3 regions of the Aeromicrobium sp. Leaf291 genome follow, and region 1 is predicted to be linked to each of the others. Evidence: predicted binding sites of a transcription regulator. Region 1 holds the regulator's gene; each other region holds the start of a gene.
The links. The regulator HrcA, encoded in region 1, represses chaperone genes, less so after heat shock. The targets are predictions, from matches to a motif close to TTGGCACTCGNNNNNNNCGAGTGCCAA.
Positions count from the first base shown of each region.

Region 2: groES (co-chaperone GroES) is a predicted target of HrcA. The motif match lies at 3,046-3,072, and genes of this name have one in related genera.
Region 3: groL (chaperonin GroEL) is a predicted target of HrcA. The motif match lies at 4,321-4,347, and genes of this name have one in related genera.

Region 1 is NZ_LMNM01000001.1:1,631,813-1,641,541, forward strand. It holds gene ASF35_RS08060 (NAD(P)/FAD-dependent oxidoreductase) at 1-320, opposite strand, end outside; gene ASF35_RS08065 (MOSC domain-containing protein) at 396-1,061, shown strand; gene ASF35_RS08070 (long-chain fatty acid--CoA ligase) at 1,107-2,939, shown strand; gene hemW (radical SAM family heme chaperone HemW) at 2,943-4,133, shown strand; gene ASF35_RS08080 (CHAP domain-containing protein) at 4,292-5,152, shown strand; gene ASF35_RS08085 (DUF3097 domain-containing protein) at 5,190-6,038, opposite strand; gene ASF35_RS08090 (hypothetical protein) at 6,031-6,462, opposite strand; gene hrcA (heat-inducible transcriptional repressor HrcA) at 6,585-7,622, shown strand; gene dnaJ (molecular chaperone DnaJ) at 7,638-8,792, shown strand; gene ASF35_RS08105 (histidine triad nucleotide-binding protein) at 8,812-9,153, shown strand; gene ASF35_RS08110 (PhoH family protein) at 9,255-9,729, shown strand, end outside.
Region 2 is NZ_LMNM01000001.1:958,078-967,806, forward strand. It holds gene ASF35_RS04825 (biotin-dependent carboxyltransferase family protein) at 1-462, opposite strand, end outside; gene ASF35_RS04830 (allophanate hydrolase subunit 1) at 459-1,067, opposite strand; gene ASF35_RS04835 (LamB/YcsF family protein) at 1,064-1,753, opposite strand; gene ASF35_RS04840 (methyltransferase domain-containing protein) at 1,791-2,960, opposite strand; gene groES (co-chaperone GroES) at 3,189-3,482, shown strand; gene groL (chaperonin GroEL) at 3,690-5,294, shown strand; gene ASF35_RS04855 (MmcQ/YjbR family DNA-binding protein) at 5,404-5,796, shown strand; gene ASF35_RS04860 (diiron oxygenase) at 6,102-7,034, shown strand; gene ASF35_RS04865 (4Fe-4S binding protein) at 7,042-8,664, shown strand; gene ASF35_RS04870 (SRPBCC family protein) at 8,680-9,132, opposite strand; gene ASF35_RS04875 (RNB domain-containing ribonuclease) at 9,202-9,729, shown strand, end outside.
Region 3 is NZ_LMNM01000001.1:945,367-955,095, reverse strand. It holds gene ASF35_RS04810 (methionine ABC transporter ATP-binding protein) at 1-150, opposite strand, end outside; gene ASF35_RS04805 (MetQ/NlpA family ABC transporter substrate-binding protein) at 224-1,165, opposite strand; gene ASF35_RS04800 (hypothetical protein) at 1,321-2,061, opposite strand; gene ASF35_RS04795 (MmcQ/YjbR family DNA-binding protein) at 2,089-2,463, opposite strand; gene groL (chaperonin GroEL) at 2,570-4,201, opposite strand; gene ASF35_RS04785 (hypothetical protein) at 4,403-4,681, opposite strand; gene ASF35_RS04780 (hypothetical protein) at 4,691-5,953, opposite strand; gene ASF35_RS04775 (hypothetical protein) at 5,972-6,415, opposite strand; gene ASF35_RS04770 (hypothetical protein) at 6,412-6,648, opposite strand; gene ASF35_RS04765 (hypothetical protein) at 6,645-8,525, opposite strand; gene ASF35_RS04760 (cold shock domain-containing protein) at 8,656-8,856, opposite strand; gene ASF35_RS04755 (DUF4870 domain-containing protein) at 9,118-9,522, shown strand; gene ASF35_RS04750 (ubiquitin-like small modifier protein 1) at 9,665-9,729, opposite strand, start outside.

The DNA of each region.
Region 1 (9,729 bases):
GGGAGGAGGCCGGGCTCGCGACGCGGGTCGCCGATGGTCGCCACCGAGGCTCCGCGGCGTACTCGCACCCCGGCTGCGAACGGCTTCAGGTCCAGCGCCTCGAGGTCGACCAGGTCGCGCAGAGCAGGGTAGGCCGGGTTGAGCAGCTGGAAGCCGACGTCGCAGAGGTGGCCGTCGACGACGTCGGTGCGCACGCGGCCGCCCACGTCGTCCGCGGCCTCCAGCAGACGCGCATCGATGCCCATGCGCTGCAGCCGCGTCGCGCACGCCAGCCCGGCAAGCCCTGCTCCCACCACCACCACGTCGGTCCGCTCTGCCATGGACCCACGATCCCATCCCTGCTCGGGTCCGGCAGGGTTCGTCGCCTGGCCCGCTCTGCCGCTAGCCTCCCTCCCGTGGCAGCGCACCTCCTGTCGGTCAACGTGGGCCGGGTCGTCGACGTCCCGTGGGGGAAGCTCGGGCGGTCGGGGATCGACAAGCGTCCCGTCGCCGGACCGGTCCAGGTCCACCGCCTCGGCCTCGAGGGTGACGAGATCGCCGACACCAAGCACCACGGCGGTCCGGACCAGGCGGTCTACGCCTACGCCGCCGAGGACCTCGAGCGCTGGTCCGATCTGGCCGGTTGCACGTTCGTGGCCGGACAGTTCGGCGAGAACCTCACCACGCGCGGGCTCGACGTGCAGGACGCGCGGCTGGGGGAGCGGTGGGCGGTCGGCTCGACGCTCCTCGAGGTGTGCGACGTGCGCATCCCCTGTGCGGTCTTCCAGGGGTTCGTCGACGAGCCTCGTTGGGTGAGGCGCTTCGCCGAGCACGGGGTCGTCGGTGCGTACCTCAGGGTCGTGCAGGAGGGCGTCGTCCAGGCGGGCGACCCGGTGCGGGTCGTCGAACGTCGCGACCACGACCTCACCGTCGGGGCGGCCTTCCGTGCCCTCACGACGGATCGGGCGAGACTGCCGTCGTTCCAGGCCGAACCGAGGGTCTCGGCCAAGATCGCGCGGCAGATCGATGAGGTGCGCAACCACTCGTCCGGTGCCCCGAGAAGCGACCGACCAGTAGGTTAGGGTGAGCGGCACCACATTCCCCCGGAACGTCGTGTGAGGACATCCATGCCTGTGACCGCCACCCCCGAGCAGCTCAAGATCGTCGAGGACCGTGCGCCCAACGTGGCCCGCATGTTCTACGACCGTGTGGAGCAGACCCCGAACCGGGAGGCCTACCGCTACCCCGACGAGAACGAGGTCTGGCACTCGCTGACCTGGGCCCAGACCGGCGAGCAGGTGACGGCGCTCGCGGCCGGCCTGCTGGCACTCGGCATCGGCCCGGAGGAGCGCGTGGCCATCGCGTCCGGCACCCGTGTGGAGTGGATCTTCTCCGACCTCGCCGTGCTGGCTGCCGGTGCCGCCACCACCACCGTGTACCCGACCACGATGGCCAGCGACGTCGCCTACATCCTGGCCGACTCCGACAGCCGCATCGTCTTCGCCGAGGACGACGAGCAGGTCGCCAAGCTGCGCGAGAAGCACTCCGAGCTCCCCTCCGTCACGAAGGTCGTCGTCTACGACGGCACGCCCGACGGCGACTGGGTCATCGGCTTCGACGACCTCGAGCAGCTCGGCCGCGACCACCTCGCCGCCAACCCGGACGCCGTCAAGGACCGGGTCGCGGCCATCACGCCGCAGTCGCTCGCGACGCTCATCTACACGTCCGGCACGACCGGCCGTCCGAAGGGCGTGCGTCTCCTGCACGACGGCTGGACCTACGAGGGCGCGTGCATCGCCGCAGGCGGCTACCTGACCGCCGACGACCTGCAGTTCCTCTGGCTGCCGATGGCGCACTCCTTCGGCAAGGTGCTCCTCTCGACCCAGCTGCAGATCGGCTTCGCCACGGCCATCGACGGGCGCGTGCCGAAGATCGTCGACAACCTGGCGATCGTCAAGCCGACGTTCATGGGTGCGGCGCCCCGCATCTTCGAGAAGGCCTACGGCCGCATCGTCGGCATGACCGAGGCCGAGGGCGGCGCGAAGCTCAAGATCTTCAAGTGGGCCGAGAAGGTGGGCATCGAGCACTCGCGCGCGGTGCGCGCCGGCAAGCCGATTTCGCCGGTCCTCAAGGCCAAGCACGGTGTGGCCGACAAGCTCGTGTTCTCGAAGGTGCGCGACCGCTTCGGCGGCCGCGTGCGGTTCTTCATCTCCGGTGCCGCGGCGCTCTCGCCCGACATCGCCGAGTGGTTCCACGCCGCCGGCGTCCTCATCCTCGAGGGCTACGGGCTCACCGAGAACTCCGCCGGCGCCACGGTCAACCACCCGACCGACTTCAAGCTCGGCTCGGTCGGCATCCCGATGCCCGGCAGCGAGATCCGCATCGCCGAGGACGGCGAGGTCCTCGTCAAGGGCCCGCACGTCATGCAGGGCTACCACAACCTCGACTCCGAGAGCGCCTCGTCGCTCACCGAGGACGGGTGGCTGCACACCGGCGACGAGGGCCGTCTCGACGAGGACGGCTTCCTCTACATCACGGGCCGCAAGAAGGAGCTCTTCAAGACCTCCGGCGGCAAGTACGTGGCTCCGCCGCACATCGAGGGCATCTTCAAGGGCATCAGCTCGCTGACCAGCCAGATCGTGGTGCACGGCAACGAGCGCAACTTCTGCTCCGCGCTCATCACGCTCGATCCCGACGCGGTCGCCGAGTGGGCCACGGCGCACGGTATGGAGGGCAAGTCCTACTCCGAGGTCGTCTCCTCGCCGCAGATGCACGAGGTGATCTCCGGCCAGATCGACGAGCTCAACTCCAAGATCAACCGCTGGGAGACGATCAAGAAGTTCGCCATCCTGGACCACGACCTGTCGATCGAGTCCGGCGAGATCACGCCGAGCATGAAGGTCAAGCGCAACGTGGTGGAGTCGAACTACAAGCACATCCTGGACGGCTTCTACGCTTAGTCCATGACCTCGACCGAACGGCCCGCTCCCGACACCGGGGGCGGGCCGTTCGGCGTGCCCGCGACGGCAGCCGGATTCGGTGTGTACGTCCACGTCCCGTTCTGCTCGGTTCGCTGCGGCTACTGCGACTTCAACACCTACACCGCCGACGAGCTCGGCGAGGGTGCCACCCGCGCGACGTACGCCTCCTCGGCGCTGCAGGAGGTGCGGCGCATGGCCGAGGCCGTCGGGCCCCGGCCGGTCGAGACGGTCTTCTTCGGGGGAGGCACCCCCACCCAGCTCCCCGCCGACGACCTCGTCGGCGTGCTCCGGTCGATCGACGAGCACCTCGGGCTGCGCCCGGGTGCCGAGGTGACCACGGAGGCCAACCCAGACAGCGTCACGCCGGCGTCGCTGGCACGCCTGCGCGAGGGCGGCTTCACCCGCATCTCCTTCGGGGTGCAGTCCGCCGTGCCGCACGTGCTCGCCACGCTGGACCGGACGCACGACCCCGCCCGCGTCCCCGACGCGGTGCGCTGGGCCCGGGAGGCCGGGTTCGAGCAGGTGAGCCTCGACCTCATCTACGGCACCCCGGGTGAGTCGATGGACGACTGGCGGACCAGCCTGGACCAGGCGGTCTCCCTCGAGCCCGACCACGTCAGCGCCTACGCGCTCATCGTGGAGGACGGGACGGCCTTCGCGCGCAAGGTCCGGCGCGGCGAGGTGGTCATGCCCGACGACGACGAGACCGCCGACAAGTACCTGCTCGCCGACGCGACCCTCACCGCAGCGGGCCTGGGTTGGTACGAGCTGTCGAACTGGGCCCGCGACGAGGCCGCGCAGTGCCGCCACAACCTGCTGTACTGGCACGGCGCCGAGTGGTGGGGCGTGGGTCCGGGCGCGCACTCCTACGTCGACCGGCGGCGCTGGTGGAACGTCAAGCATCCTGCCGCCTACGCACAGCGACTGGCTGCGGGCGAGCCTGTCGAGGCCGACGGTGAGGACATCGACGCCCCCACGGCCGCTCTCGAACGGATCATGCTGGAGATCCGGCTGAGGTCCGGTCTGCCCCTGGCGGCGCTCGACCCCTCGGTGGGGGCGCAGGTGCCGGTGCTCGCCGCACGCGGTCTGCTCGACATCGTGGACGAGCGTCTCGTGCTCACCCTGGAGGGCCGCCTGCTCGCCGACGCCGTGGTCCGGGACCTCACGGACTAGGACGCCCGCCCCAGTCCGAAGGGACTTTCGTCATTCGGATGGCATGACCTAGGACACAGTCCTACGGTGCTCCTGGGAGCAAGGAACGACTCGGGGGAGTTGGCGAGGGAGCAATGCGCATCGCGCATTGGCCAGCTCTGATCAGCATGCTGATCGGCATGGCCATCATCAGTGTGCCGACGTCTGCGGACGCGGCACCACGCACCGTGCTGTGCACGGGGTACAAGCAGTGCGCCGCCAAGGGGTACACCCACGGCGGCTACGCGTCGGTCCGGTCGCGGTCGTACTGGAACATGACGCCCGGTCGCAGCTGCACGAACTACGTCGCGTACCGACTCACCAAGAACCGACTGGTCGCGCGACCGCCCGGCACCGACGCCGCCCTCACGTGGGGCGCGGCCGCGCGAGCCGCCGGACTGCGGGTCAGCACGTCGGCACCACGCCGCGGCGACGTGGCCTGGTGGAAGGCCAACCGAGCACTCGCCGGCAAGAAGGGGCACGTCGCCGTCGTGGAGCGGGTTCGTGCGGACGGTTCCATCGTCGTCTCCGAGGACAACATGGACCGGACCTTCATGTGGCGCACCGTGCGACGAGGCTCGGGGTGGCCGTCCGGCTTCATCCGCTACCCCACGTCAGACGGGTCGCCGTCGGGCGTCCTGGAGTCGCTCGAGGCGACGGACGGCATGGTGGCGGTGCGCGGTGCGGCGAGCGAGCCCGACCGGTGGGGGCGTCCGGTCGCCTACACGGTCGCGCTGGGGGCGCCGCTGGACCGGGCGCCGACGGAGACCTTCACGTTCTCCTCCGCCTACTTCCGGTTCTCGTGGCGACGCACCGTCCAGGTGCGCGGCGAGCTGCGCGCCTACCTGTACGCCCACAACGCCTCAGGCACCAGGGGCAAGGACGTGCTGCTCGGCGTGGCCGACCTGGAGGTGCGGGACGACGGAACCACCCGGGGCGTCGCCGTTCCACGAGCGGACTGGCTCGACGACGTGGTCGCCCCGGTGCTCGGGCCGGGCTGACGGTCCCCGTCGGTGGGCCTCGCGAGACGACCAGCGCTCAGGGAGCGGTGACGAAGTCGATGAGCTCCTCGACGCGGCCCAGGAACTCCGGCTCCAGGTCGGTCCACGACCGGACGCGCGAGAGGATGTGCTGCCACGCGCGAGCGATGTCGGCCTGCTCGGCGTGCGGCCATCCGAAGGCCGCGCAGATCCCACGCTTCCACTCGATGCTGCGCGGGACCACGGGCCAGGCGTCCACGCCGAGACGACCCGGCTTCACGGCCTGCCACACGTCGACGTAGGGGTGCCCGACGACGAGCACGTGGTCGCGGTCCGAGAGCCTCGCGGCGATGCGCGACTCCTTGGACCCCGGGACGAGGTGGTCGACGAGGATGCCGAGGCGACGGTCGGGACCGGGGTCGAAGTCGTCGACGACCCCGACGAGGTCGTCGACGCCGTGCAGCATCTCCACGGCCACGCCCTCCACCCGCAGGTCGTCACCCCACACCTTCTCGACGAGCTCGGCGTCGTGCTTGCCCTCGACGAGGATCCGGCTGGGCAGGGCGACCCGCGCACGCTGTCCGGTGACCGCACGCGACCCGGACGCGGTGCGGGCCACGGCCTTGGGTGCCGCCGCGACCGGAGCGACGAGGACGACCGGCTTTCCCTCCAGGAGGAAGCCCGGACCGAGCGGGAACGACTTGCGGCGCAGGTGGCGGTCCTCCAGCATCACCATGCCGAGGTCGCGCTCCACGCGGACGACCTCGCCGACCCACCCCGAGGTGACCTCCTCGACCACGATGCCGAGGTCGGCGGGGGCCTCGGTGGAGCGACCGCGCGGGGGAGCCTTCCAGTCGCCGGCCAGCACGTCCTGTCCGTAGCGCCCCGGGTGCCTGGCCTCAGCCATGCAGCACCCCGAGCAGCGTCTGGTGGAAGTCCTCCAGGTCCTCGCGGGTGATGGGTCCGCTGCTGGTGAGGATGCGGGTCGACGGGCGGGTGAGCCCGACGGCGAGGTCCACGGCGGCCGGCCAGCTGGGCGTGACGGCCGACGGGACCGCGTCGAGCGGGGGGACGAGGTCCCCGAGCGCCACCACGTCGCCGTCGGGGACGACCAGCACCAGCTCGCCGCCCAGGGGGCCGTGGCCCAGGTGCACCACCTCGACGAACAGGTCGCCGAGGTCGGCGGCCCAGACCGAGCTGAGGGTGCCGCCGCGCGACTCGTGCATGAGGAAGGTGCCGTCGGAGAGGGTGACCCGACGAGGTCGGTAGGTGAGGGTACGCGTGGTGCCCGTGACCGAGACGACCTCTCCCTCGCTCCCGATTGCTCCCACCTCGTTAGACTGGCACTTGCCCTGGGTGAGTGCCAAAGCGCCACGCCGCGTCGTCGTGCCCCGTCTGCGCGCCCCGGGGCCGTCGCGACCCAGCAGGCCCGATCAGCAGAGAGGAGACCGCCGTGCCGGAGGACCGAAGACTCGCCTCTGACGACCGTCGCCTCGAGGTGCTGCGCGCCATCGTCGAGGACTACGTCGAGACCCAGGAGCCCGTGGGCTCCCGGGCGCTCGTGGAGCGGCACCAGCTCGGTGTCTCGCCGGCGACCATCCGCAACGACATGGCGGCCCTGGAGGACGAGGGCTACATCGCGCAGCCGCACACGAGCGCGGGCCGGGTGCCCACCGACAAGGGCTACCGGCTGTTCGTCGACCGGCTGTCCCAGGTGAAGGCGCTCTCGACGCCCGAGCGACGCGCCATCGAGACCTTCCTCGGGGGAGCGGTCGACGTCGACGACGTCGTGCAGCGCAGCGTCAAGGTGCTGGCCCAGCTGACCAACCAGGTCGCGATCGTGCAGTACCCGTCGCTGACCCGCTCCACCGTGCGCCACGTCGAGGTCGTCGCGCTCGAGCACGCACGCGTGCTGCTCGTGGTGATCACCAGCAGCGGCCGGGTGGAGCAGCGCGTCGTCGAGCTCGAGTCCACGCCGGGCGACGTGCTGCTGTCCGACGTGCGCTCACGCATCATGACCGCCACCATCGGGCAGCGGCTGCCCGAGGCGTCGCTGCGCCTGGCCGAGGTGATCGGCACGTTCGCCGAGACCGACCGGCCTCTCGTCACGTCGGTGGTCACCACGCTCACGCACGTGTTCTCCGACGAGCGGTCCGACGAGCGCATCGCCGTCGGCGGCACCGCCAACCTGGCGCGCTTCGGCCGCGACTTCGACTCCTCGATCCGCCCCGTCCTCGAGGCGCTCGAGGAGCAGGTCGTGCTCCTGAAGCTCCTCGGCGAGGCGACCACCGACCCCACCGTGCGCATCGGCCTCGAGACCGGTAGTGAGGGACTGGCGGGCACCGCCGTCGTCTCCTCGGCGTACGGCACCCCCGAGCAGGCGCTCGCCACGTTGGGCACGCTCGGACCCACCCGCATGGACTATCCAGGAACCATGGCCGCCGTCGGCGCGGTCGCCCGCTACGTCGGGCGACAGCTGGCGGACGGCTGAACAGGACGAGGACCAATGGCACAGGACTACTACGAGCTGCTGGGCGTGTCCCGGTCGGCGACGCCCGAGGAGCTCAAGAAGGCGTACCGCCGGCTCGCGCGCCAGCTGCACCCCGACGTGAACGACGCACCCGACGCGGCCGACCGTTTCAAGGAGGTCACCACCGCCTACGAGGTGCTCTCCGACCCGCAGAAGAAGTCGGTCTACGACCGCGGCGGCAACCCGCTCGGCGGCGGGGGCGGCGCGGGCGGCTTCGCCGGCGGCGGCTTCAGCTTCGACGACATCATGGACGCGTTCTTCGGCGGCGGGGGCAACACCCGCGGGCCGCGATCGCGCGTCCAGCGCGGGCAGGACGCCCTGCTGCGCCTGCAGGTCGACCTCGCGGAGGCCGCGTTCGGCGTCACCCACGACATCAAGGTCGACACGGCGGTCGTGTGCACGCGCTGCGACGGCAGCGGGGCCGAGGACGACTCCGAGGCCGTCACCTGCGGCACGTGCCACGGGCACGGCGAGGTGCAGCACGTGCAGCGCACGCCGCTGGGCAGCGTCCGGACCGCCCGCCCGTGCCCGACCTGCCACGGGTTCGGCTCGGTCATCCCCGACCCGTGCCACGAGTGCAACGGCGACGGCCGGGTCCGGTCGCGTCGCTCGCTGACCGTCTCGATCCCTGCCGGCGTCGACCAGGGCACCCGCATCCAGCTGGCCGGCGAGGGCGAGGTCGGCCCCGGCGGAGGACCCCCCGGCGACCTCTACATCGAGGTCGAGGTGGCCCGTCACCCCGTCTTCACCCGCAAGGGCGACCAGCTGCGCTGCCAGGTCACCCTGCCGATGACCGCTGCGGCCCTCGGCACGCACGTCGACCTGCCGACGCTCGAGGCCGACCTGGCCGACCAGGACGGGCCCGACACCGTGGGCCTGGAGGTGCCGGCCGGAACGCAGTCCGGCGAGACCCTGACGCTGCGTGGCCAGGGCGTGCCGCGGCTGCGCGGCCCCGGTCGCGGCGACCTCGTGGTCGAGATGGTCGTCGAGACCCCGGACCGGCTCGACGACGAGCAGCGCGAGCTGCTCAAGCAGCTGGCCGAGCTGCGCGGCGAGGACCGTCCCGAGGCACAGATGGGCTCGACGCACCGGCACGGCATGTTCGGGCGCATCAAGGACGCCTTCCGCTGAGGTGCGGTAGGAAGGGACCATGAGCCAAGACGACTGCCTGTTCTGCGCGATCGTCGCCGGTCGGGTTCCCGCCGACGTGGTGGCCGAGGACGAGCACGCGCTCGCGTTCCGCGACATCAGCCCGCAGGCGCCCACCCACGTGCTGGTGATCCCGCGGGTCCACCAGCCCGACGTCGGCAGCCTCGCCGAGGCCGAGCCGGAGGCGGCGGTCGGGCTGCTGCGGCTCGCGCGTCGCGTGGCGCAGGAGGCGGGCGGCTCCTACCGACTCGTGTTCAACACCGGCGCCGACGCCCACCAGACCGTCTTCCACTGCCACGGTCACGTCCTCGCCGGGCGTGCGCTGGGCTGGCCCCCAGGCTGACGTCCCCGGGTTCCGGGTCCTCGTCGGCCACGGGACGAGCCCGCGACGCCGGTCGTGGGTTGCGCGCGTGTCGCCTGCCCCCCGTACGATGGTGGACAGACATGACTTCTGACTTGCCCGGGGACCAGCGACCCCACACCTTCACCGTCCCGACCAGCATCGACACCGTCGCCCTCTACGGTCCGGCCGACGCGTTCCTGCGCATCGTCGAGGACGCCTTCGACGCCACCGTGCACGCGCGCGGCAACGTCGTGACCGTCACCGGCGAGCCCGGCGAGGTGGCCCTCGTGGAGCGGCTGCTCGACGAGCTCGTCGCCATCGTGCGCACCGGCCAGGGCCTCACGGCCGAGACGGTCGAGCGCAGCATCTCGATGCTCCGCACCGAGACGCAGGAGCGCCCGGCCGAGGTGCTCAGCCTGAACATCCTGAGCAACCGTGGCCGCACCATCCGGCCCAAGACGCTCAACCAGAAGAAGTACGTCGACGCGATCGACAAGCACACGATCGTCTTCGGCATCGGCCCGGCCGGCACCGGCAAGACCTACCTCGCCATGGCCAAGGCCGTGCAGGCGCTGC
Region 2 (9,729 bases), 670 kb from region 1:
GAGCGTTTCCCCGACGGCGATGTCGTCGCCGGAGGTCAGTGCCGGTGGTCCGAGCCGGCTGAGGGTGTCGGCGCTGCGCGAACCCAGGGTCGAAGGCACGTCGATGCCGCCGGCGACCGCCACGTAGCCGCGCAGGCCGTGGCCGAACGCGGCGACCGCGAGGTGCCGCCCGGCGCCCAGGCGCACCGCCCGACCGTGCTCGACCGGAGCACCGTCGACCAGCACCGGCCCGACCGCCCCCGTCACGGCGACGACGTGCTCGGACGTGGCCCGCAGCTCGAGGCCGCCTCCGAGCACCTCCAGGACGGCGGTGCCGGACGCGTCGCCCACGAGGGTCCGGGCCTGGTGGAGGGCTCGCCGGTCGAAGGCCCCCGCGGCGCCGACCCCCTGCGCGGCCAGCCCCGGTCGCCCGTCGTCCTGGACGAGCGTCAGGGGCCCGGGGTGCACGACGACCAGGCTCACGGCGAGGCCCCGGGGCCGGCGGCGCGGAAGCGGACGGTGTCGCCCGGTGCGAGCAGTGCCGCAGGGGAGCGCTCGACGTCGAAGAGCACCACGTCGGTGCGTCCGACCAGCTGCCAGCCACCGGGCGACTCCCGCGGGTAGACGCCGCTGAACCCGCCGGCCAGGGCCACGGCGCCGGCGGGAACCCGTGGCCGGGGCGTGTCCTTGCGGGGGACCGTGAGCCGCGGGTCGCCGTCGACCAGGTAAGCGAAGCCGGGGGCGAACCCGCCGAAGGCGACGGTCCAGGGTGTTGCGGTGTGCGCGCCCACCACGGCCTCGACGCTCATCTGAGTCGCCTCGGCCACGGCGTCGAGGTCGGGCCCGTCGTAGACGACGTCGACCACGTGCTCACGCGCGCCGGACGTCGACGCCGTGGGCGCCGGAGGGACGCTGCGGGCCAGCGCTCGCATCGTCGACGGTCGACCGCGCAGGAGCACGGTGCGCGCCCCCAGCACGGCCTCCACGACGTCGGGGTGGTCGACCAGCGCCGCGTGGCGGCGGCGCGCCTCGTCGAGGTCGTCGCAGTCCAGGAGCACGGCGTCCTCCCCGCACGCGCGCACCCTCACACGAACGGTCCGACGTGGTGCCCGGCCTCCGCCAGGGCGGCGCGCACGGCCCGGACGAGGGCGAGCGCGTCGGGGGAGTCGCCGTGCACGCACAGCGAGTCGACCTGGCCGGCGAGGCGCAGCGCCTGGGACACGACCTCGTCGACGTCGCCCAGCACCGCGCCCGGCTGGTCACGCGGGACGAGGGTCCCGGCGGCGGTGTACGCGCGATCGGCGAAGCCCTCGGCGACGGTCGGGAGCCCCTCGGTGGCGGCGAGCCGCAGCGAGACGGCCCCGGGCAGCCCGAGGAGCGGAAGCCCGTACGGTCCCACGGCCTCGACCACGGCCGTCGCCTGCCGCTCGTCGTGCGCGACGGTGTTGTACAGCGCGCCGTGCGGCTTGACGTAGGCCACGCGGCCACCCACGGCGTCGGCCACCTCGGCGAGCAGGTCGATCTGGGCACGCAGCTCGTCGACCAGCTCGTCCGTGGCCGGCTCCTGGGGGCGTCGGCCGAAGCCCTCGCGGTCGGGGTAGCCCACCTGCGCACCGATCGCGACGCCACGCTCGACCGCGCGCTCGCACGCGTCGAGCATGAGCTCCTCGCCGCCGGCGTAGGCGCCGCAGCACACGTTCGCGCTCGTGACGACGTCGAGCAGGGCCAGGTCGTCGGCCGACTCCGCGACGTCGGCGTTCAGGTCGATCCGCACGCCTCCACCCTAGGACCCGCGCGGGGTGCCGGACGGCTCAGCGGGGGAGCGGGTCCACGAGCAGGGCGACGGCCTTGTCGTCCACCCTGGTCAGCACCACGGTGGCGCGCACGGACCCCTTGAGCCGCAGGTGGCGGACCAGCTGTTCGGGCACGACGTCGACGCCGCGCTTCTTGATCGTCAGGGTGCCGACGTCGAGCGCGACGAGCGCCGCCTTGAGCTGCTTCTCGCGGTAGGGCAGCTCCTGCACCACGCGGAAGGAGCGGGCGAGCGGGTGGCGCACGTCGACGTCCGTGGTCACCCATGCGATGCGCGGGTCCACCAGCTGGCCGTCGATCCGCTCCGCCAGGCCTCCGACGAGACCGGCACGGATCACCGCGTCGTCCGGCTCGTGCAGCCAGCCTCCCAGCTCGCCGACGTCGCCGGGTGCGCCGTCGCCGGCCAGGTCGTCACCGCCGGGCAGGGCCGTGGCGCGACGCGGCGCGCGGTCGGTCAGGTCGAGGCCGGCGCCCCACAGGCACGCCTCCACCAGGTCGCCGCCGTCGCTGACCCACTGCGCCTCCACGCCGGTGGGGACCAGCGCGTGCGGGATGCCCGGGAGGGTCTTCACGACTGCGCGACCGGCCAGGTGTGTCGCCACGACCGACCACGGCGGGCTCATCGCCTCGGGGTCGAACACCCGGCCACGGTCGTCGCGGCGGGCCGGGTCGAGGAACACCACCTCGTCGTCCGTCGGGTCAACGTCGGCGGCGTCGGCGCAGAGCACCTCGCCGTCGAGGTCGAGGGCGGCCAGGTTGGCGCGGGCGATGGCGGCACGCACCGGGTCGCGCTCCACGCCCCGGACCCGCAGGCCGGCGCGGGCGAGCGCGAGCAGGTCCGAGCCGATGCCGCAGCCCAGGTCGAGTGCCGCCGTGGCACCCGTGCCGGCGAGGCGTTCGGCACGCAGCCGGGCCACCGAGCCACGGGTGGCCTGCTGCAGCGCCTCGTGGGTGAAGAACATCCGCGCCGCGTCGTCGCCCAGCTTGGTGCGCGCGAGCCCGCGCAGGTGGTTCTGCGTGACGGCCGCCGCCACCAGCTCGACGTCGTGGGCGCGGCGCAGCCGCGTGCCCAGGGCGAGGTCGGACTCGACCCCGGCCCGCTGGTGCACCTCGGCCACCAGCGCCCGTCCCTCGTCGGTCTGCAGCCGCTCGAACGTCGCCAGGTCCACGCGCCCATCCAACCAGCCGCCACGAACGGCGCTCCCTCCTCGCAGGTCGGCGGACGATCGTGCGTCCGCCGACGGCGAACACCCTTTAGCACTCAGTAGGGGTGAGTGCTAGATTCGGAACTGGCACTCGGGTACCGAGACTGCCAACCGTGCACGACCCCCGCGACGGCGTGCACACCCATCACGTTCCATCCGTCATTCCACCAACGTTGAAGGGGAGGTCGACCAGTGTCGGTCACCATCAAGCCGCTCGAGGATCGTCTCGTCATCAAGGCCGTCGAGGCCGAGCAGACCACCGCATCCGGACTCGTCATCCCGGACACCGCCCAGGAGAAGCCGCAGGAGGGTGAGGTCGTGGCCGTGGGCCCCGGTCGCATCGACGACTCCGGCAACCGCGTCCCGCTCGACGTCAACGTCGGCGACAAGGTCATCTTCAGCAAGTACGGCGGAACCGAGGTCAAGTACTCGGGCGAGGAGTTCCTCATCCTCTCCGCCCGCGATGTCCTCGCCGTCGTCTCCTGACGCGTTCTGACGCACGTGGCATCCCGGCTGGCGGCGTTGCTCGTCGCTCGGCGACCGCTCCGCTCAAAGGTCGCCGTCGCGACGGCGCCTTGCCAGTCGGGCGCCACGCACGTCAGAACCGCCTGACGTCACCCGCCGGGTCTCCCGGCGCACTCTGTCCGGCACTCGCCGGGCACCCCATCTGATCCATGCGTAGGAAGGCATCACATGCCCAAGATCCTCGAGTTCGACGAGGACGCACGCCGCGCCCTCGAGCGGGGCGTCGACGCCCTCGCGAACACCGTCAAGGTCACCCTCGGCCCCAAGGGCCGCTACGTCGTGCTCGACAAGAAGTGGGGCGCCCCCACGATCACGAACGACGGTGTCACCGTCGCCCGTGAGGTCGAGCTCGACGACCCGTTCGAGAACCTCGGAGCCCAGCTGGCCAAGGAGGTCGCCACCAAGACGAACGACGTCGCCGGTGACGGCACCACCACGGCCACCGTGCTCGCCCAGGCGATGGTCCACGAGGGCCTGCGCGCCGTGGCCGCCGGCGCCAACCCGGTCGGCCTGAAGAAGGGCATCGAGGCCGCGGTCAAGGCCGTCAGCGAGAAGCTGCACGAGATCGCCCGCGACGTCGACGACATCAAGGACATGACCGACGTCGCCACCGTCTCCTCGCGCGACGCGCACATCGGCGAGCTCATTGCCGAGGCGTTCGACAAGGTCGGCAAGGACGGCGTCATCACCGTCGAGGAGTCCAACACGCTCGGCACGCAGCTCGACTTCACCGAGGGCATGCAGTTCGACAAGGGCTACCTCTCGCCGTACATGGTCACCGACACCGAGCGCATGGAGTCCGTCCTCGACGACCCCTACGTGCTCGTCAACCAGGGCAAGATCAGCTCCGTCGCCGAGCTGCTCCCGCTCCTGGAGAAGGTCATCGGCGCGGGCAAGAGCCTGTTCATCATCGCCGAGGACGTCGAGGGCGAGGCGCTCAGCACGCTGGTCGTCAACAAGATCCGCGGCACGTTCACCTCGGTCGCCGTCAAGGCGCCCGCCTTCGGTGACCGCCGCAAGGCCATGCTGCAGGACATCGCGACGCTCACCGGCGCCACGGTCGTCACGCCCGACGTCGGCCTCAAGCTCGACCAGGTCGGCCTCGAGGTGCTCGGCACCGCCCGTCGCGTCGTCGTCACCAAGGACGACACGACGATCATCGACGGTGGCGGCGAGACCGCCGAGGTCGAGGGCCGGGTCAACCAGATCAAGGCCGAGATCGAGCTCACCGACTCCGACTGGGACCGCGAGAAGCTCCAGGAGCGTCTCGCGAAGCTGGCCGGCGGCGTGTGCGTGATCCAGGTCGGCGCGGCCACCGAGGTCGAGCTCAAGGAGAAGAAGCACCGCATCGAGGACGCCGTCTCGGCGACCCGCGCGGCCATCGAGGAGGGCATCGTCGCCGGTGGCGGCTCCGCCCTCGTCCACGCCGTCTCGGTGCTCGAGGGCGACCTCGGGCTCAGCGGCGACGAAGCCGTCGGCGTGCGCATCGTGCGCAAGGGTGCCGACGCCCCGCTGGAGTGGATCGCCCGCAACGGCGGCGTCTCCGGCGAGGTCGTCGTGTCGAAGGTCCGCGAGTCCGGTGAGGGCTACAACGCCGCCACCGACACCTACGGGGACCTCCTCGCGCAGGGCATCCTCGACCCGGTCAAGGTCACGCGCTCCGCGCTGGCCAACGCCGCGTCCATCACCGCCATGCTGCTCACCACCGAGACCCTGGTGGCCGAGAAGCCGGCCGACGACGAGGGTGACGCCCACGCCGGGCACAACCACTGAGTCGTCGCACCGACGCGCTGTCGACGGCGCCCGCCCCTTCGGGGGGTGGGCGCCGTCGTCGTTCCCGCCCGTGCTTGACGCGCCGCCGGCCAACCCGCACCGTGATCCCATGGCCACCGTCGAGGACGTCGAGCGTCTGTGCCTGGCGCTGCCGGAGGTCGCCGAGCGCACCAGCTGGGGGAACCGCGCCTGGTTCGTCGAGAAGGCGATGTTCTGCTGGGTGCGACCGTTCAGCAAGGCCGACCTGAGGCGGTTCGGCGACGACCCGGTGCCGCAGGGCGAGATCGTCGGTCTGCGCACCGAGGACCTCGCCGACCGCGACGCGATCCTCGGCGAGGGGGTGCCGGGCTTCTTCACCATCGAGCACCTGGCGAACCACCCCGGCTTCCTGGTCGAGCTCGACATGGTGGACCCCGCCCGGCTGGAGACCGCGGTCGAGGACGCCTGGCTCGCGCGCGCACCCGCCCGCCTGGCCGAGTCCTGGCTCGCCGACCGCCCCTGACCCGTGCCGCAGATTCCCAGGTCGACCTGGGAATCTTCCGGACTGCACGGCTTTCCCTACGACTGCACGGGTAGCAACCTGTGCTTCTGCAGGTTTCCCAGGTCGACCTGGGAATCTCCCACCCTGCCCCGCGGGGTTCGGGACGTCCGCGTCCTGACCGCACGGGTGCATCCGCGCTCCGACGTCCCGTCGAGGGGCCGCGTGACGGTCGTCTCTTGCGCTCGCGACCGACTCGCCATACCGTGGGTATGGATGCGACACTCCCGATGTCACATCACCGTTGTCGAGTAGCCGAGGAGACTGCCATGACGATCACCGAGACCCGCCCCACCACCCCCGACGCCGCCGCGTTCCGTGCGGAGGTCGAGCGTGACGGCGTGCTCGAGCGGCTCCTGTCGTCGTCGGCCCAGCTGTCCTACGACCCCGAGAAGGAGGTCGACTGGGACGCGCCGCTCGACCCGCTGCACGACGGCGTGAACCCCGAGTGGTGCACGCTCTTCGGCACCGACCTGTGGGAGCGCATGACGCCGGAGCAGCGCGCCACGCTCACGCGCCACGAGGCGGCCAGCGTCGCGAGCATCGGCATCTGGTTCGAGATGCTCCTGCAGCAGATGCTGCTCGTCGACATCTACGACAAGGACTACGCGAGCAGCGAGTTCCAGTTCGCGCTCACCGAGATCGCCGACGAGTGCCGCCACTCGATCATGTTCGCCAAGGGCGCCCAGCACATCGCCGGTCGCTCCTACCTGCCCCACCCGCTGCTGCACAAGGCCGCCAAGCTGCTCAAGCTGACGGCGCGCGGCGAGGTCGCCTACACGTCGATCCTGGTGGCCGAGGAGGTCCTCGACGTCATGCAGCGTGACTGGATGCGCGGCGCCTCCGTCTCGCCCCAGGTCAAGACGATCTGCAAGATCCACGTGGTCGAGGAGTCGCGGCACATGAAGTTCGCGCGCCACGAGACCCTCGAGGCCATGAAGGGCATCTCCGAGGCCCGCCGCCGCGCCAGCGCCCTGCAGATCGCGAGCGTCGGCTACTTCATCGTCAAGAGCCTCGTCCGCCCCGAGGTGTACGCCGAGGCCGGGCTCGACGTGAAGGAGGCCGTCGAGGCGGCCAAGAACAACGAGCACCACCACGCGCTCATGCGTCTGTCGTGCGTGCACCTGATGGACTTCCTGGCCGAAGCCGGGCTGCTGACGCCGACGGCCAAGCGGCTGTACCGCCGCGTGCACATGCTCTGAGGCCGCCATGCCGTTCGCCATCACCCAGAGCTGCTGCTCCGACGCCTCTTGCGTGGAGGTGTGCCCGGTCGACTGCATCCACCCGACGCCGGGAGAGCCCGACTTCGGCACGACCGACATCCTCTACGTCGACCCTCGCTCGTGCATCGACTGCGGCGCCTGCGCCGACGCCTGCCCCGCGTCGGCGATCAAGCCGATCGAGATCCTGCGCGGCGGCGAGGCCGTGTTCGCCGAGCTGAACGCCGCCTACTACGAGCAGCGGCCCGAGCGCGAGGTCGCGAAGCAGCAGACCCACGCCCGCGTGCGCCCGGGCGTGCCCACGGGCCTGCGGGTCGCCGTGGTCGGGACCGGCCCGGCCGCGACCTACACCGCACGTGAGCTGCTCGCGGCGTCCGACGCGCACGTGTCGTTCTTCGACCGGCTCCCGGTGCCGGGCGGTCTGCTGCGCGGCGGGGTGGCGCCGGACCACCCGGAGACCAAGCGGGTGCAGGACACCTTCGGCTGGACCTACGACCACCCCCGCGCGCGCCTGTTCATGAACGTGGAGGTCGGTCGGCACCTCTCGCACGAGGAGCTGCTCGAGCACCACGACGCGGTGGTCTACGGCATCGGCGCCCCCGAGGACCGACGGCTCGGCATCGTGGGGGAGGACCTTGAGGGCGTGCACGGATCCACCGAGGTCGTCTCCTGGTACAACGGCGACCCCGACGTCCCGGGCGACGCCGTCGGCGTGCAGGGGGCGAGGGTGTTCGTCGTGGGCAACGGCAACGTCGCGCTCGACGTCGCGCGCCTGCTGCTCAGCGATCCCGGTCGACTGGCCGGCACGGAGATCGCCGACCACGCCCTGGAGGCGCTGCGTCGGGCCGACGTGCGCGAGGTCGTGCTGCTGGGTCGTCGCGGTCCCGAGCACGCCGCCTTCACCAGGCCCGAGCTGCTGACGCTGCCCGACGGCATCGAGCTCTGCGTCGAGGACGACGAGGCGGTCGCGACGGCCCTGGCCGCCCCGGAGCCGGGGACCAACGCCGCGCTGCTGGCCGGGCTCCCGCGCGTGCGGAGCGACTGGACGTCCGAGCCCGGTGGGGGTGCCGGCGCGGGCAAGCGGCTCGTGCTGGCCTTCGGCCGCCGGGTCACGGCCGCGCACGGGGACGGGGTGTTGGCGTCGGTGATCGTGGCGGGCCCCGACGGCGAGGCCGAGGCGCCCACGCAGCTGCTGGTCAGCTCGATCGGCCGGCGCGGTCGCATGGTCCCCGGGCTGCCGTTCGACGAGGAGCGAGGCCTGATCCCGAACCACGACGGCCGGGTCGTCGACCCGGCGACCGGCGAGCCCGTTCCCGGCGCCTACGTCGTCGGCTGGGCCAAGCGCGGGTCGACCGGTGGCATCGGCGCCAACCGGGTGTGCGCGGGCGAGACCGTCACGACGCTGCTGGGCGATGCGGCCGACGGCCGACTTCGCTCCCCGTCGCGGTCGGAGCGGGCACTGTCCCGGCTGGTGCAGCGGCGTCAGCCGCAGCTCGTCCGCGGTGCGGGGGTGCGGGCCATCGAGCGCCGCGAGATCGACGCGGGCCTCGCGAGCGGACGGCCGCGGGTCAAGCTGACCACCGTCGAGGACCTGCTCGCCGCCGGACGGTGAGTGCGGCGAGCCGACTCAGGCGACCGCGGCTGCCAGGTTGGCCAGGGTCGACTCGAGTGCCTCGTGCGGCACGACGGGGAAGTGCAGCCGCTTCAGGACGGCCGGGTCGGTGACCTTCGACCAGTCGTAGGTGACGCTGACCTCGGTCGAGTCGCGCCCGAGAGGGGTCAGCCGCCACACCCACTCCCAGCCGGCCGGGTCGGAGTCGACCGCTCCGGTCTGCCACACCAGCAGGGAGCCCTGCTCGAAGCCGGTCACGTGGTTGTCGGTCTGGTAGTCCCCGGCCCTCGGGTGGTGCATGTTCATCCGGAACGACTGCCCCGCCGCGGTGATGCGGTCCGAGCGGTCGTCGCTGCGCACCATGTCGGAGCCGTCGATCTCGTGGTGCCGTTGGGGGTCGGACAGGATCGCGAAGACCTCGCCGGCCGGTGCATCGATGGTGCGGGTGGCGGTGATGTGCGTGTCCATGTCTCCACCTTGCCTCCCACCGAGGTCGGCGCAACCGGGTCGGTGCGGTGCGCTGGTAGCGTCGCGCACGTGTTCGAGACGCTGCGCCGAGAGCTCGACCTGCCAGCCGCCGAGCGTTCCGACGACTTCCCCGACGACGTGCTCGCCGAGGCCGAGGAGGTCGCGGCCCGCGGCCCGCTCGCGACGACCGATCGCACCGGCCTGCCCTTCGTCACCATCGACCCGCCGGGGGCCATGGACCTCGACCAGGCGGTCCACCTCGAGCGTCGCGACGGCGGGTTCCGGGTGCACTACGCCATCGCCGATCTCGGTGTGGTCCCGCTGGGCGGCGCGATCGACACGGAGGCCCGCCGACGCGGGCAGACCATCTACCTGCCCGACGGTCGCGTGCCGCTGCATCCGCCGGTGCTCTCGGAAGGCGCGCTGAGCCTGCTGCCCGACCAGGTGCGGGGCGCCGTGCTGTGGACGATCGACCTCGACGTCGACGGTGCCGTCGTCGCCCACCGCGTCGAGCGCGCCCTGGTGCGGTCGGTCGCCCGCCTCGACTACGCGACCGTCCAGGCCGACGCCGACGCCGGACGTCTGCATCCGAGCATC
Region 3 (9,729 bases), 690 kb from region 1:
CGACTTCCCGGCGCCGGAGTAGCCCACCACGCCGACGATCTCCCCGGCCTCGACGTGGAGGGTGACGTCGTCGACGGCGTGCACGGGCTCACCACCGCGACGGGTGGGCGGGTACGTCTTGCTGACACCCTCGATCTCGATCAGGGCCATGGTCTCCTCCTGGACGTCGGACGCGCAGGCCCGTGCCCGACGACCAGGTCGTGGTCGCCGGGCACGAGCGGCGTCAGGACTGGTTGGCCTTCGTCTCGGCCTCGGCCCGCTCGTACACGTCGACGAGCTCGGACCGCGGCGCCTTCACCAGCTGGGCGGTTCCGCCGGAGACCTGCTGGAGGCCGTCGGTCACGGCCTTGGTGTCCTGGAAGATCTCGACGAGGCGCTGGTAGGTGGGGTTGTCGGCGTCCTCGGCGCGGGCCACGAACACGTTGACGTAGGGCTCGGCCGTCGGGTCGGCGGCGTCGTCGGTCGCCAGGGCGTCGTCGAACGACAGGCCGGCCTTCTCCACGAAGTCGTTGTTGATGACCGCCGCGTCGAGGTCCTCCAGGCTGGTCGCGGTCACGTCGGCCGCGAGCGCCTCGACCTTCACCCGCGAGGCCCCGGTGTCGACGTCGGAGAGGTCGGTGAAGATCGACGGCTCGCCGTCGAGCTCGATCAGACCGTTCTTGGCGAGGATGCCGAGGGCGCGGGCCTGGTTGCTCACGTCGTCCGGGACGGCCACGGTGCCGCCGTCCGGGATGTCGCCGACGGCGTCGTGCTGCGAGGAGTACAGACCCAGCGGGTACACGGCGGTGGAGCCGACCGGGGTCAGGTCGGCGTCGTTGGCCAGGTTGTAGTCGGCCAGGTAGACCAGGTGCTGGAACTGGTTGAGGTCCAGCTCGCCCGCACTGACCGCAGGGTTCGGCTGCGTGTAGTCGGTGAAGTCGCGCAGCTCCACGTCGATGCCCTCCTCGGCGGCGGCGTCGACGAAGACCTCCCAGTACGGGTCGCTGGCACCGACGACGCCGATGGAGACCGTCTCGGCGTCCTCGCCGGCGGCGCTCGTCGCGTCGTCGCCGCGGGTCAGGAAGAACGCGACGAGGGCGATCACGACGACGGCCGCGACGGCCGCGCCCGCGACGAGCGGACCTCGCCGCTTCGGGGCCTCGATGGTGGTGGGCTGCTCAGACATGGCGGGGTCCTTCTCTCGGCGATCGGCCGACACGGGGGCAGGGGACGTCGTCCGGGTGAGGACGACCCCTGCACGCTACGAACTCCCGTCACGACACCGTGACCACGCCCAGCATGCGAGAACGGGCCGAGCAAGGGCCGCGGTAGTGGTACGACTCAGGCCCGGTCGTCGTAGGACCAGACCACGTCGTCGCGGACCACCCTCCCCGGCACCCCGGCGACCACGCTGTGGGCCGGGACCTTCTGACCACGCACCACCGACCGCATCGCCACGACGGCGCCGTCGCCGACGTCGGCGTGACCGGTCACCACGGCGTCCTTGCACAGCCACACGTGCCGGCCGAGGCGGATGTCGGCGCCGAACGGGTTGATCCGCTCGCCCGTGACGCGGTCCTCGAGCCGGTGCATGTCGTCCGTCGCGACGTACACGTCGGAGGCCCACAGCTGCTCGGGGCCGGCCACGATGCTCCCCCCGTTGCGGGCGTCGACCACGGCGCACCGCGTGGCGATGAGCGGGCCGTGCAGCACGATGCTGGACCCGCCGCCGCAGAACAGCTCGCCGGCGGTGATCTCGCAGCCGGCGTCGACGAACACGGTGGCCTCGTCGCCGCCGACGAGCAGGGTCGACACGGTGCGCAGGGCGGACCCGACGGCGATCACGACGTCGCGGACGGGGAACAGCGTCAGCTGGGCGAGGACCTTCTCCGGCAGGCAGGCGCCCTCGGCGAGGTAGAGGGCGTTGTCGCAGTCGTGCCACCACTGCGGGACACCCTCGGTCGCACGGTGCCAGGTGAGGGCGTCGATCGCGCCGGCCTCGGCCCCGGCCGCGCGCAGACGCTCTCGGTGGCCGGGGTCCATGCCCGGGCCCATCGCGTCCTGCGTCGGCGTCGTGGTCACCCGTGCATCCTGCCAGCCGCGCCGACCTCAGTGCGCGGGACGCTCGACCTGCGCTACGAGCTCCTGCGGGGCCTGCACGCAGTACGACTCCGTGAGCAGCTCGCGCAGCTCCGCCGGCTCGACGCCGGGACCGTCGTCGAGCACCAGCCCCACCACGTCGCCGCTGCGCCCGACGCGGAAGTAGGGGTGGCCGAGGTGCTCGAAGGCGGCCACCTCGTCCATCGGCGCCCGGAAGGTGACCCGCACGAGGCCGTCCTCACCCCCGAACACGTGGGCGACGTTGTGTCCTCGCACCACCCATCGGGTCCCCGTCCAGGCTCGCTCGCGGCGCGTCTCGGGCAGGTCGTCGAGGACGGCGGCCACCTGCGCCAGCAACGCCTCGGGTACCGGTGCACGTGCCACGCGGAGCAGCCTGCCACGCCCCGCCGACACGACCCGCCGCACGTGCGAGGGCCCCGACCACCTCGCGGTGGTCGGGGCCCTCGTCAGGGGTGGTGCGGGTGGGGGCTCAGAAGCCCATGCCGCCCATGTCGCCCATGTCCGGCGCGCCGCCACCGGCGGCAGCCGGCTCCGGCTTGTCGGCCACGACGGCCTCGGTGGTGAGGAACAGCGCCGCGATGGACGCGGCGTTCTGCAGCGCGGAGCGCGTGACCTTGGCCGGGTCGATGATGCCCGCGGCGATGAGGTCGACGTACTCGCCCGTGGCGGCGTTCAGGCCGTGACCGGCGTCGAGGCCGGCGACCTTCTCCGCCACGACGCCGCCCTCGAGGCCGGCGTTGATCGCGATCTGCTTCAGCGGGGCCGACGCGGCGGTGCGCACGATGTTGGCACCCGTGGCCTCGTCACCCTCGAGCTCGAGCTTCTCGAACGCGGCCTTGGTGGCCTGGACGAGCGCCACGCCGCCACCGGCGACGATGCCCTCCTCGACGGCCGCCTTGGCGTTGCGCACGGCGTCCTCGATGCGGTGCTTGCGCTCCTTGAGCTCGACCTCCGTGGCCGCGCCGACCTTGATGACGGCCACGCCGCCGGCCAGCTTCGCGAGGCGCTCCTGGAGCTTCTCGCGGTCGTAGTCGGAGTCGCTGTTCTCGATCTCGGCGCGGATCTGGTTGACCCGTCCGGCGATCTGGTCCTGCGAGCCGCCACCCTCGACGATCGTGGTCTCGTCCTTGGTCGTGACGACCTTGCGGGCCGTGCCGAGCAGCGAGATGTCGGCGTTCTCGAGCTTGAGGCCGACCTCCTCGCTGATGACCTCGCCACCGGTGAGGATGGCGATGTCGGCCAGCATGGCCTTGCGGCGGTCACCGAAGCCGGGGGCCTTGATGGCGACCGACTTGAAGGTGCCGCGCATCTTGTTGACGATCAGGGTGGCCAGGGCCTCGCCCTCGACGTCCTCGGCGATGATCGCGAGCGGCTTGCCCGACTGCATGACCTTCTCGAGCACCGGGACGAAGTCCTTGACCGAGCTGATCTTGCTGTTGACGATGAGGATGTAGGGGTCCTCGAGGACCGTCTCCATGCGCTCGGGGTCGGTGACGAAGTAGCCCGACAGGTGACCCTTGTCGAAGCGCATGCCCTCGGTGAGCTCGAGGTCGAGGCCGAACGTGTTCGACTCCTCGACCGTGATGACGCCCTCCTTGCCGACCTTGTCCATGGCCTCGGCGATGATCTCGCCGACCGTGGGGTCAGCGGCCGAGATGGACGCGGTGGAGGCGATCTGCTCCTTGGTCTCGACATCCTTGGCCATGCCCAGCAGCTGGCTGCTGATGGCCTCGACGGCGGCCTCGATGCCCTTCTTCAGGCCCATCGGGTTGGCGCCGGCGGCCACGTTGCGCAGACCCTCGCGCACGAGCGCCTGGGCCAGCACGGTGGCCGTGGTGGTGCCGTCACCGGCGACGTCGTCGGTCTTCTTGGCGACCTCCTTGACGAGCTCGGCGCCGATCTTCTCGTAGGGGTCCTCGAGCTCGATCTCCTTGGCGATGGAGACACCGTCGTTGGTGATCGTGGGCGCGCCCCACTTCTTCTCGAGCACGACGTTGCGACCCTTGGGGCCGAGCGTCACCTTGACTGCGTCGGCAAGCTGGTTCATGCCGCGCTCGAGACCGCGACGGGCCTCTTCGTTGAACGCAATGGTCTTGGCCATGTGGAACTCTCCGGTTCGACGTGGTGGGTGTGACCGGTCGGTGCCCGCGACGGACGAGCCCTGCGCCGCGGCGAACCCTTCCCGCTGCGGCCGTGACCCTCACCGGGCCGGTCTGATGTCTAGCACTCTCACTATAGGAGTGCTAACCAACGACTGGCAATCGGGTCCCGAGAGTGCCAGTCCGCCCCGCGGGACGACCGGTCAGTCCTCGTCGCCGATGACGAGGCGGGGGAGGCGGTCGCGCCAGGGCCGGCCGCGGGTCTCACCGCGAGTGGGATCGACGGCGGCCACGGGGACCGGCACGGGCAGGACCGGAGCGACGGGGTCGCCGGCCTCGTGCTCCGCGGCCTCCGCCAGCCGGTCCTTGCGGGCGATCCACAGGACCGTCGCGACGATCACCACGACCGGGATGAACGCGGGGATGGCCAGCACGGCCACCGGGTGCGTCGTCAGCACCTCTCCCGCGACCGTCGGCTCCATCCGTCGAGCCTAGACCGAGAGGAGCAGGTAGATGCCGGTGAACGTGTAGCCGACCATGAGCACGAGCATGGCGAGCTGGCCGGTGAGCCGGTGCGCACGCGGCAGCAGCGCGAGTGCCCGGTCGTGCGCCGCGACGACGGCCACGACGTGCCCGGCCACCACGAACCCGACCTTGTAGACGGCCAGCACGTCCGGGTGCTCGGACAGGAAGTACGAGACCTCCAGCCCGTTGCCGACCCCCAGGAGCTGGAGCAGGTCGATCGCCGCGGCCTGGCCGCGCTCGAGCAGGTAGGTCAGGTAGTGGGCGAAGATGTAGCCCACGACGATCGGCACCAGCGAGTGCGCCATCAGTCCGGGCAGCGCCCGGCGCTCGTGTGGCGTGACCCCGCCCGTGGCCACCGACGCCGCGACGAACGCCACGCCGACCACGACGCAGAACAGCAGCAGCACCAGTGACGTCGTGAGCGTGGAGTGCGAGCCCGACTGCCACCGCTCGGACGCCGAGAAGCTGTCGAAGGCCGTGGACCCCAGCAGCACAGCGATCGCGGCCACCAGGCCGGGCGCGACGGGCAGCAGCGGCAGAGAGCGCAACGGGTCGTGCGGGTCGAACCTGCGGTCACGCACGAGCGGGGCGAGGCGAGCCACGAAGGCGCTGTAGACGTCGAACGGGTCGGCGCGGTCGAACCAGCGCGGGCCGAACAGCACACCGCCCAGCACCGTGACGACCACGTAGGTGGCCACCCAGGTGCGCACCGTGACGACGTCGCCGGCGTCGGGCGAGACCAGCTCGAGCCACACGAAGGCGAACAGCCCCACCGCCGCCGGCCAGTAGCCCCAGACGTCGCGGTAGGCCACGAAGCCCTCCGGACGACCGGTCGCGCGACCCACCAGCCACTGCAGCGACCGCCACGGCGACAGGTCCTTCCACACGTGCCCGGCGAGCAGCGCCAACGGCACCAGCCCCACCCACACGAGGATGTAGAAGGCGGCGATGCCCGGGTTCGTCGCGTCGTCGGGGCCGAGGAACAGGGCACCCAGGAACCAGGCGGCGAGCAGCGCACCCAGCACGGCGAGCCACGGCCGCCGCGACGGCTCGTCGGGGACGACGTGCCCGGCCGGCGGCTGGAGGCGCGGCTCCTTCCACGCGAACGCCAGCACGGCGAAGGAGATGGTGAGCGCCCACGACGCACCGACGATCGCGTACAGGAACGGGATCGGCAGGTCCGTCGAGCCGCCGACGCCGTGCATCGGCAGCGGCAGCACGGCTCCCACGAACGGATCGAGCACGGGTCAGGGCCGGACGACGAGCTGCACGATCACGGCGTGGGTGGCGTGCGACTCCACCGCCACCTGGCCGGGGCGGTCGATCGTGAACGTCCTCGACGTCTCGTCACCGGCCTCGACGTCGATGCTCACCTCCGGGTCGGAGTGCACGTGCACCTCGTCGGCGACCTCGGCCGTGACGTTCAACGTGATCGGCTCCCCGACCTCGACCTCCACCCGCTCGCCCTGCGGCGTCGGGCCGTCGGCGGAGAGGGTGACGTCGACGACCACGCCAGGTTCGGCACTCACGTCGGCACTCTCCTTGGCCGACGGGGACGCGCTCGCGCTGCTCGGGGCAGCACTGGGGGCGTCCGTGCCCGGGTCCGGGTCTCCGCACCCGGCGAGCAGCAGCCCGGCAGCCACGGTCGTCACCAGGGCGGCGGTCAGCCGCGCGGTCGGAGTCGTCCTCATGTCGGGTTCCTCTCCTCCCCGTCGTCGGGGGTCTCGCCGGCGTCGGGCTCGAAGGCCCGGTCGATCAGGTCTCGTTCCCGCTGCTCGTCCTGGCGGTCCTTGCGGGCGATGTAGAGCACCACCCCCACGACCACGATCGCCGGCACGAAGGCCGGGATCGCGACGAGGGCGGCGTGGTGCGCCCACAGCACCTCGCCGTGGGCGACCCCGAGGACCGCCGGGTCGGGGGTCACGCCGTCCCGGCTCCGCTCCCCTGGTCCAGGCCCGAGCCGCCGCCCGGGCCGTGCTCCAGCTCGTCGCGCCGACGGCGTCCCTCGCGGGCGATGGCCCCGGAGACGCGCGCCACGGCCACGCTGATGCCGGCCAGGATCGCGAGGCTGCAGATCAGGACCACGAGGTTCGCCACGCCCCACATCCACGGCGAGGTGTCGAGCTCGCGCTCACGCTGCAGGATCTCGATCTCCGGGACGAACTCGCGGGTCATCTGCGACTCGACCGGGACCTCCTCGGCCCCGAGCGCCTCGTCGGCCGGCAGGAAGATCGGCGCGGCGGTGAGCATGCGGCCGTCCTGCACGCGCAGCAGCGTCTTCCAGGTGCCGCCGATCGGCATGGGCTCGGTGGTCTCCCACGAGTCCGGGCCGGTGCGCCTCAGCGACTGCGTGACGACGCCGGCTCCTCCGCCCTGCCACGCGGTGATCTGCACCCACGTCGGGTTCTCGTCGACGAGGCCCTCGGTGGTGGTGACCTCGACCATGATCTCGGGCTGGGCCTCCGTGCCGACCTGCTGGACGGCGAACGTGGCCTCGGCGTTCTCGGGCACCGTGGCGTTGAGCCCGTTGCCGACGGCCACGGACGTGACGACGATCGACCCGACCACGATCGAGCGGCCCACCCAGCGGTTGCTCGGCAGGCGGCCGTCGAGGCCCATCGCGAACAGGGCGCCGCACAGACCGGCGCCCAGGGCCACGGGAACCACGGTCACCAGGCTCTCGAGCCAGATGTCCTGCGGCCACGGGAACTGGAAGACGGCGTCGTTCCAGAACTTCTCGATGACGGTGCCGACCGTGCCGATCAGCAGACCGCCGACGGCGCCGAACACGAGCGGCTTGTCCTTCAGTCGGCTGAGCGCCAGCAGCTCGATGATCAGGGCGCTGCCGAGGTAGAGCGGGAACACGTGCGACGCCTGGCCGAAGACGTCGCCCACGATGAACGAGACGACGCCGCGCGTGATGACGAAGAAGAACGCCGCGAACAGGGCCGCGCCCGGACCGGCGTACAGCCGCGCGGCCACGAGGGTCAGTGCGGCGGCCGCAGCGATCATCAGCGGCGCGAAGACCATGCGGAACTGCGCGATGCCGAAGTCGAACTCCGCCTGGAAGACCGACAGGCCGATGAGGAGGCCGCCGAACGCCATCGAGAGGGTCAGCTTGTGCAGCGTGCGCGCGCCGTGGTTGTCGGCCGAGCGCTTCCACTCCTCGGAGAACTCGGCCTCGCGGTGCAGCAGGATGATGCCGGCCGTCGAGAGGCCGGCGCCGCCGATCAGCATGAGGTGCGTCGGGCCCCAGAGCGTGACGTCCTGGCCGAACAGGCGGTGCCACACGTCGTCGAGCGGGAAGCCGATGAGGGCGTAGAGCCCGCACGCGGCGATGAAGATGCCGGCGACGGGGGCGTACCAGCTGCGGGTGATCCGCACCGACGCGATGCCGGGACGCTGGCCGTCGCGCGGGAACACGATCGCGCTCATGCCGGCGATGAACAGGGCGAAGAGCCCGTAGAGGATCAGGTAGTGGGCAGGGTTCGCGAGCGGGCCCTCGTCGCGTCCGCGACCGGCGTGCAGGCTCACGTCCCACAGGAACCCGAGCAGCGCGACGACGAGGGAGCTGGCCACGAACAGCGAGGGGATGGACGCCCAGCCGGGCTCGCCGGTGCGCTCGTGCAGGCGGTCACCGAGGGTCTGGAACCACTCGATGCGGTGGGTGCGGTGGGCCCAGGCGATGGCGACGAGGACCGCGGTCACGAGGCCGGCCCCGACGCTCAGTCCGATGACCTGGTCGAGGGCCGCTCCGCCCACGGGGGCAGGCTCTGCGGCGACGAGGATGGCGGGGAACATTCCGGGAGTATGTCAGCGCGCCATGTGACACCGCAAGTGTCAGATGAGGTGCGTCACACCGGGGCGCTCGACGTCGACGGGCGTCCGGTGCGCGTGGTCACGACGGGCAGCGACGGCGCCCGTCACCGGGTCAGTGCCCGACGACCTCCTGGGCCTCACGGCCCTTGGGGCCGTCGACCACCTCGAGCTCGACCGCCTGGCCGTCCTCGAGCGTCTTGTAGCCGTCGGACTTGATCTTGGACCAGTGGACGAAGACGTCACCCTGGCCCTCGACCTCGATGAAGCCGTAGCCCTTGTCGGCGTTGAACCACTTGACGGTGCCCTGCACCATGACGAACTCCCACCTGGTGACGCGATCGAACCACCTGCCCGGACCGATCTGACGCCGAGCCTATACGCGCCGGTCGCGGCGCAGAAGAGCGCGGTTCACCCGCTGGTCACCCAGCCCGTCGACCGGCCTGCGACACCGCCCTCGGGATGGACCCCGATCGACCCTGACCGCACCCTGGCCGCACCCCGGGAACAGGGTGCGCTGCTCGGTCGGCGTGCTTCAGTGGAGGCACACGAACATCGATCGAGGAGCTGGACTCTCATGACCGCCTATCCCCACGAGCCCGCGCCCGGCCAGGGCACCGGGCAGGGCGAGCCCCTGTCCGACGACACCCAGCGCAGCATCGGCGTCATCGTGCACGCCGTGCCGGCGGCCGCCCTCGTGCTGAGCGCAGGCACCCTCGGCTTCGTGGCGTCCCTCGTGATCTATCTCGTCTACAAGGACCGTGGCGAGTACGCCCGCCGCCAGGCGGCCAACTCGCTCAACGTCCAGATCACCACGGGCATCCTGCTGCTGCTCTCGCTCCCGCTCATGCTGGTGCTGATCGGCTTCGTCACCTACGGGATCGTCATCGTCTGGGCCGTCGTGCTGCACGTCGTCGGCGCGGTGCGCGCCAGCAACGGCGAGTGGTGGAACCCGCCGCTCACCCCCCGCTTCGTCCGCTGACGCGGCTCGGAGATTCCCAGGTCGACCTGGGAATCGCCCGGCACGCACGGCTTCCTCACGTCTGCACGGGTTGCTTCCCGTGCGGGCGTGAGGTCTCCGTGCGCCGGTGCGCCTGTTCGGCTGCCCACCCGCAGGACGAGGATCAGGCGCAGCCGCCGGCGACGGCGGGGATGATGCTGATCTGCGCGCCGTCCTTGACGGGGGTCT